Regions from separate parts of the Undibacterium sp. 5I1 genome, predicted to be linked through region 1. Evidence: riboswitches for the same ligand, from Rfam matches in the RefSeq annotation. Region 1 holds a riboswitch; the other holds the start of a gene.
The links. A riboswitch is a leader RNA that binds a small molecule or an ion and turns the genes downstream of it on or off. The one in region 1 is predicted to bind thiamine pyrophosphate.
Positions count from the first base shown of each region.

Region 2: it holds a riboswitch for thiamine pyrophosphate, as region 1 does, so the genes downstream of both, thiC (phosphomethylpyrimidine synthase ThiC) here and RGU72_RS01960 (TonB-dependent siderophore receptor) in region 1, are expected to answer to the same signal.

Region 1 covers NZ_JAVIWI010000001.1:455,239-458,731, reverse strand. Annotated here, with positions in the region: gene RGU72_RS01960 (TonB-dependent siderophore receptor) at 1-1,807, opposite strand, end outside; TPP riboswitch at 1,854-1,973, opposite strand; gene rarD (EamA family transporter RarD) at 2,059-2,931, opposite strand; gene RGU72_RS01950 (M90 family metallopeptidase) at 3,243-3,493, shown strand, end outside.
Region 2 covers NZ_JAVIWI010000001.1:3,014,434-3,017,926, forward strand. Annotated here, with positions in the region: gene thiC (phosphomethylpyrimidine synthase ThiC) at 7-1,920, opposite strand; TPP riboswitch at 2,011-2,114, opposite strand; gene RGU72_RS13280 (GGDEF domain-containing protein) at 2,260-3,493, opposite strand, start outside.

The sequences.
Region 1 (3,493 bases):
CACCTAACGTCAAGGCTGGAGTGATACGACCTTGGGCGGATACTTCCAGTCCATTATGGATTGCGTAGCCGTTGCTGACGTAGACATTATCCGAGTTGGTATATTCCAGCGATTTAGTGATGTGGAAGACGGCGGCAGTGATACTAATATCTTGTGCCACATCTGCTTTAAGACCAAATTCAACTTGCTTGGATTTACTCGGATTAAGCATCTGGTTGACGTTGTTGGTACCGAACGGGGCGATGCCGCCATGCTCTAAACCTTCTGTGTACGATCCGTACAGCGTCCAGGATTTTTGTGGTTTAAAAAGTAGCGCAACGCTTGGCAATTCGTAGTTACGATCGTAACCCGGCGCATCGATTTGCTGACGCTTGATCGCAACGTGACGTATACCGATATCCAGTTTGACAGTATCGGTCAGATCAATAATATCCTGCGCAAACAGGGACCATTCTTTATCCGTTCTGCGCAACAGAACCGGGCCGGTTGTGTTGGTCGATTGCGGTACGACGACAGGTTGAAATACATTGCTAGTGCCCACTAAATCGTAGACATAGTCACCAAAGCGATCACGGCGCTGGAAGGTCGAGAATCCCACTGCGACTGTGTTTTGCAAACCGCCTAACCGGAATTTGCCATTTAAAATTCCCTGCGTTGCCACTGGCGATTTTGATTCTCCTACGCTTTGATAGTCATAGACATCGTAGTCACCATTCGCGCAATAACCTGGGAATAAGTTTGCGGACGAACAGCCGTAAGGGAAGGCGGTGTAATCATCGCGTTTGAATTCATGACGGTTGGCTGAGAACGAGGCGCGCCAGTCGTCATTGAATTGATATTCGAAACGTAAGCCGATATTGCTGTCGCGGGTGCTGACAGGCTTCGCCCAAGGTTGATTGTTCAGCATTGTGTCTGCGCTGACATTGCGAGGCAGATCTATTCCATTAAATAGTTGAAATCCAGGGACAGTTAACTGGGATTTTTTCTGATAATCCATATCTAGCTGCAATAGTGCTTTTGGCGTGATATGCCAGTCAAAAGCACCAGAGATAAATTGTCGGTCTCCGTCTGCACCTTTTACATAGGAGCGTAATTTTTCTGTCGCAGCATTAATACGATAACCAAATTGCTGATCATCGGATTGACCGCCTAAATCTAGCGAACCGTATAGCGTGCCGCGCTCACTGGCGGCGACCGTTACTGAACGTAATGGCGTAGTGGTTGGGCGCTTAGTCACGTAGTTCACAATGCCGCCGGGGGTGGCAAAGCCTGCCTGAAATCCGGCTAATCCTTTGAGTATTTCTATGCGCTCTTTATTTTCCAAAGGGATAGATGCATCGCCTGGAATGGCTAGCCCATCTTTGCGGTAACTGCTGGTGTTATCCAGCGCAAAACCACGGATAGAAAATTGTTCAGAGTAGCCAACCGCGTTGTAAGCGTCGTTGACACTGGCATCAAATTTCATCGCATCGCTGCTAGTGCGGATGCTTAAATCTTGTAATTGTTGTTGAGTAAAGACGGTAATCGATGCTGGCGTATCTGATAATTTTGCATCGGCAAAGCCGCCGATTTTTGCTACATCATTTTTATTGCTATCCGTTTTATTAGCGCGAATGACGACTTCTGGCAGCGCTTTATCTGCGCTCTGCGCATAGGCAGCAGAGATAGTAAAAGCCTGAGAAATTGCCAAGACCATCGTCAGCGGAATCAAGCGGCTTTGAACACCTGATAGCGAATGAGCTGATGACTTACGTGAAGTCGCTTGTGAAAGAAGTTGTGTAACGCGGATGGGTGGTGCGATTGTCATAGTTTGCTCATTTTTTATCGCAAGCGCGGGAGCAAACAAAGAGACTGATAGAGACTTTGCGCTTCCCTACGCTGGCATTATCCAGATCAGGTTCAAGGGTATTTCTCACCTGCAGACAAAAATAAAAACAAACTTTATCTTTGACGCAGGACCCCTAGCGAAGCGCATACTTTACCATAAACTGCGATTGGCCTATTTCTTTGGGCTCCTTTAGCCTTCTTTAGCAACTCTATTGGTAATTAAAACCTGGATTATTGGCGTCTGAAGGAGTGACGTATTCCCTCTGCAGAATACACCGCCAGCGCAGCCCAGATCGCCATAAATCCGATCAGTCTTTCGCCGCTAAATGGCTCATGATACAAAATGACGCCCAATATCAGTTGGATTGATGGCGCAATATATTGCAGCAATCCCAGCGTCGCCATAGGGATCAGGCGAGCACCGGCAGCAAACATCAGTAATGGAATTGCAGTGATGGGACCAGCTGCCAGCAGTAATAATTGAGTTGTGCCAGATCCACTGATGAAGGCATTATGACCTTGTACCGTTAAGTAAGTCAGATAAGCAAAAGCAAACGGGAACAGCAAAAAGGTCTCCAGTGACAAGCCTTCCAGCGCACCAAGTGCGGCTGTTTTACGCAATAAACCATACACGCCAAAGCTGATGGCGAGAGACAACCCAATGATGGGAGGATGACCGGTTTGCCAGGTCAGCCAGATCACGCCGCAGGCTGCCAAGCCTATGGCAAACCATTGTGCTGACCGCAAGCGCTCACGCAAGATAGCGTAACCGAGCAGGACATTGACCAGCGGCGTCATAAAATATCCCAAACTGGCATCGACGATATGATCGTTATTGATCGCCCAGATGTAGATCAGCCAATTTACTGACAACAGGGTCGCGCTGGCGACAAATCCGGCGATCAGTTTTGGCTGACGCAGCACATCGCGTACCCAAAACCATTGACTACGCCATGCCAGTACTACCATCAAAAATAGCAGTGACCATAACATGCGATGTAACAAAATTTCTAGTGCAGGTATCCCGTGCAGAGCTTTGAAATAAATGGGAAATAAGCCCCAGACGATATAAGCGGAAGCTGCGTAGAGTATGCCTTTGCGCATGGGAGGACAATCAAAAAATAGAATACGGGATTGGATGCCTTATTTTTAGAATGATATTGATGGCATCGGTGAGGGCGCATTATCGCAGCAATCGATTATTCGTGTTGCCTTGTGGGCACTTCATTCAATAGCTATGGTTAATAGCTATTGTTTTTTCTGAAGACTGTCCCATCTGATGGTATGAGTTGATTCCAGCTCGTACTTATGTTTGCTATCAAGCTGCATAGATTTTATCAAGATGGCAACGGTCTAAATAACCAGAGATAACACGGTACCGTTACTGTGTTTCCATTCAGAATTGCAGGTAATCAATGTCCTCCGCTTTACCACTAATGCTCGTATTATCCAGCATCGTAATCACGGTCGGACTGATTGCGTGGTTGCCTGATGTGCTGTTGAAGCGCGCTTTGCAAAAGCCATTCCCTGGTCACTACTCCAAAATACTGCGTAAAAATATCCCGGTGTATTCCAGAATGCCGGCGGAGCTGCAATTGCAGTTAAAGCGATTGATCAAACAGTTTTTATATCAAAAGAAATTTATTGCTTGCGATGATTTGCAGAT
Region 2 (3,493 bases), 2.6 Mb from region 1:
CAGGACTTATTGTTTTCTGTAGATTTCTGCACCAGATTTGACGAACTCAATCGCTTTTACTTCCATCCCCTGCTTCAATGCAGCGATCTCGGTAATGCCTTGTTTGGCCGCGTAATCCCGGACTTCTTGCGTGATCTTCATCGAGCAAAAATGGGGGCCGCACATCGAACAGAAATGCGCAACTTTGGCAGAATCTTTAGGCAGAGTTTCATCATGAAATTCCCGCGCCTTGTCCGGATCGAGTCCGATATTGAATTGATCATCCCAACGAAATTCAAAGCGAGCTTTAGACAAAGCATTGTCGCGGATTTGCGCACCCGGATGTCCCTTCGCCAGATCGGCTGCATGAGCGGCAATTTTGTAAGTAATGATGCCGTCTTTGACGTCGACTTTATTCGGCAAACCCAAGTGTTCTTTTGGCGTGACATAGCACAACATCGCCGTACCATACCAGCCAATTTGTGCGGCACCGATACCAGAAGTGATGTGGTCGTAACCCGGTGCAATGTCGGTCGTGAGTGGTCCCAGCGTATAAAAAGGCGCTTCGTGACATTGCTCTAACTGCAAATCCATATTCTCTTTGATGAGATGCATAGGCACATGACCAGGGCCTTCGATCATGACTTGCACATCATGCTTCCAAGCGATAGTGGTCAGCTCACCCAGAGTTTTTAACTCGCCTAATTGCGCTTCATCATTGGCATCATAAATCGAGCCAGGACGCAGGCCGTCACCCAAACTGAATGACACGTCATAGGCTTTCATGATCTCGCAGATGTCTTCAAAATGCTCATACAAGAAGCTCTCTTTATGATGCGCCAGACACCATTTCGCCATAATCGATCCGCCGCGAGAAACGATACCGGTCATCCGTTTTGCCGTCATCGGTACGTATTGCAAACGCACTCCAGCATGAATAGTAAAGTAATCCACGCCCTGCTCCGCCTGCTCGATCAATGTGTCGCGAAAAATCTCCCAAGTCAGATCTTCTGCTTTGCCGTTGACCTTCTCCAATGCCTGATAAATCGGGACAGTACCAATAGGTACGGGCGAATTACGGATGATCCATTCTCGTGTCTCATGGATGTGTTTTCCAGTAGACAAATCCATCACGTTGTCGCCGCCCCAGCGAATTGCCAATGTCATTTTTTCGACTTCTTCACCAATACTGGAAGTCACTGCAGAGTTGCCGATATTGGCATTAATTTTGACTAAAAAATTACGCCCGATAATCATCGGCTCAACCTCTGGATGATTGATGTTGGCGGGGATAATGGCGCGACCACGGGCAATTTCGGAACGTACAAATTCTGGTGTAATCAGATCCGGAATTGACGCACCGAAAGATTGTCCCGGATGCTGGCGACCCATGACCTCAGCCAGTTTGTTACCCATAGGGCCAGAGGCTTTTAGATTGACGAGATATTCCTGACGTTGTAGATTCTCACGGATGGCAATGTACTCCATCTCGGGCGTGATGATGCCCTGTCTTGCGTAGTGCATCTGAGTGACATTTTTTCCGGCTAAAGCACGGCGTGGTTTACGCTTCAGATTAAAACGTAGCTCAGCCAGCTTAGGATCGTTGAGTCTTTCGATCCCATAATCGGAGGATGGGCCGGACAACTCTTCTGTGTCATTGCGCTCTGCAATCCATGCACCACGTACCGAGGCAAGGCCGGATCGAATGTCGATTTTGACCTCTGGGTCAGAGTAAGGTCCTGAGGTGTCATAGACATAAATTGGTGGATTTTTTTCGGAACCAAACATCGCTGGCGTATCGGACTGACTGATCTGGCGCATAGGCACACGAATATCAGGACGGCTACCTTGAATGTAAATTTTGCGGGAATTTGGTAGCGGCTGGATTGCCGCTTGATCGACTACTGCGGTAGCGGATAGAAATTGTGGCTTGGCGTTCATTTTTGCTCCCATTAACGTGCACATTGTTGGTGGCAGCGTGGGAGGCTTGAGGTGCGCACGGTGAAGATGATGAGGGTTTGAGTAGCCCCGTGCGGCACTAATTTGCTTCCCTTCGCTGGCATTATCCAGATCAGGTTCAAGGGTATTTCTCACCCGTCAGCGTGTTCTTGCTGGCAGGACCCCTAGCATTTCTCTTATTCAGTTTCGTGTGTTCAGTTACTTTTATTCTGGTACTAGTTGCGATGCTTGTTTAATACATTGTTGTATCTTGTAGCTTCGAAATCATCTCAAAAACTAGCCGCATTATAACGACTTTCTGTTAACAGATCGTTTGATTTTTTAATTCGTATTGATTTCTTTGCGCTTTACCGGCCCGATGACTTCGATTAATTCCACCATATTAGCGCTGATCGCCGCGGACAAGTCGTGATCCAGAATCGGCATTGCTTGTTCGTGCGGCACCAGCAAACGTGCCAGTCCATATGCGCGGTTGCGCCCGTGCGCTTTGCCCAGATATAAAGCCATATCCGCCATTTGCATGGCTTTTTCCCAACTACAAATTTCTTCGGGAATATCTGAAAAAGGTAAGGAAATAAATCCCGCTGTGACAGTAACCAAGATCGCATTTTCACCGACCTGAACCGAATTTTCGCCAATAGCAGACAACACGCGCTCGACTAATTTTTTCAATTGAGCAGGGTTGGATTTAGGCGAATAAATCAAAAACTCTTCACCGCCCCAACGCAACACCATATCTGAATCTCGTACTGTTTTTCTCAAACGATGGGCGACTTCCATTAATATACTGTCACCAACCGCGTGACCCCAGGTGTCATTAATTTGCTTGAAATGGTCGATATCTAATAACAGCAAGCAATCTGGATTGTCGCTATCATTTTCACGTCGTTCCCTGTCACTACTGATCTCCCGATTTTTCATGATCTCTAAAAAAGATCGCCGGTTATAGAGTCCGGTTAAAGGATCGCGCACGGCATGGAACTCTAATTGCAAATTCGCTTCGACTAATTTTGCATTCGTTTTTCTGACGCGGCGGTACAACAAGAAAATAAATATTCCAGCCATAACTGTCAACATGGCACCGAGCAAGGTGATGACTTGTTGCAGCCGACGATTTTTTATATCGGCGTCCTTTAACTGGTTATCACGACCTAATAACTCGATCTGCTTTTGTCGCTTGTCCGCGTTGAACGTCTCTTGTAAAGTGGCGACGGCTTTGGCGCTCTCAGCTTTGAATAGATCATCGCTCAGTGTCTCCTTCTTGTGCATGGTTGCGACGGCTTCTTTGTACATGCCCGCGTGCTCATACATGAGACCAAGCTCACCTAAAATACCCTCGACGTTCGTTTTAGAATCGATGCTTTCAAAGTAGGCGATCACGCTATTTATTTTTTCTGCACCCTGAGTAATCTTACCTTGCCCGCCGAGCGCAAATCCCCAGTTGACATTGGCTAGTTGCTTTAAATATTCATCGTGAATCGCATCCGCTTTTTCATAGGCGATCTTGGTAGTACGCTCAGCCTCAACAAAATTATGCATGATCAGATATTGATCA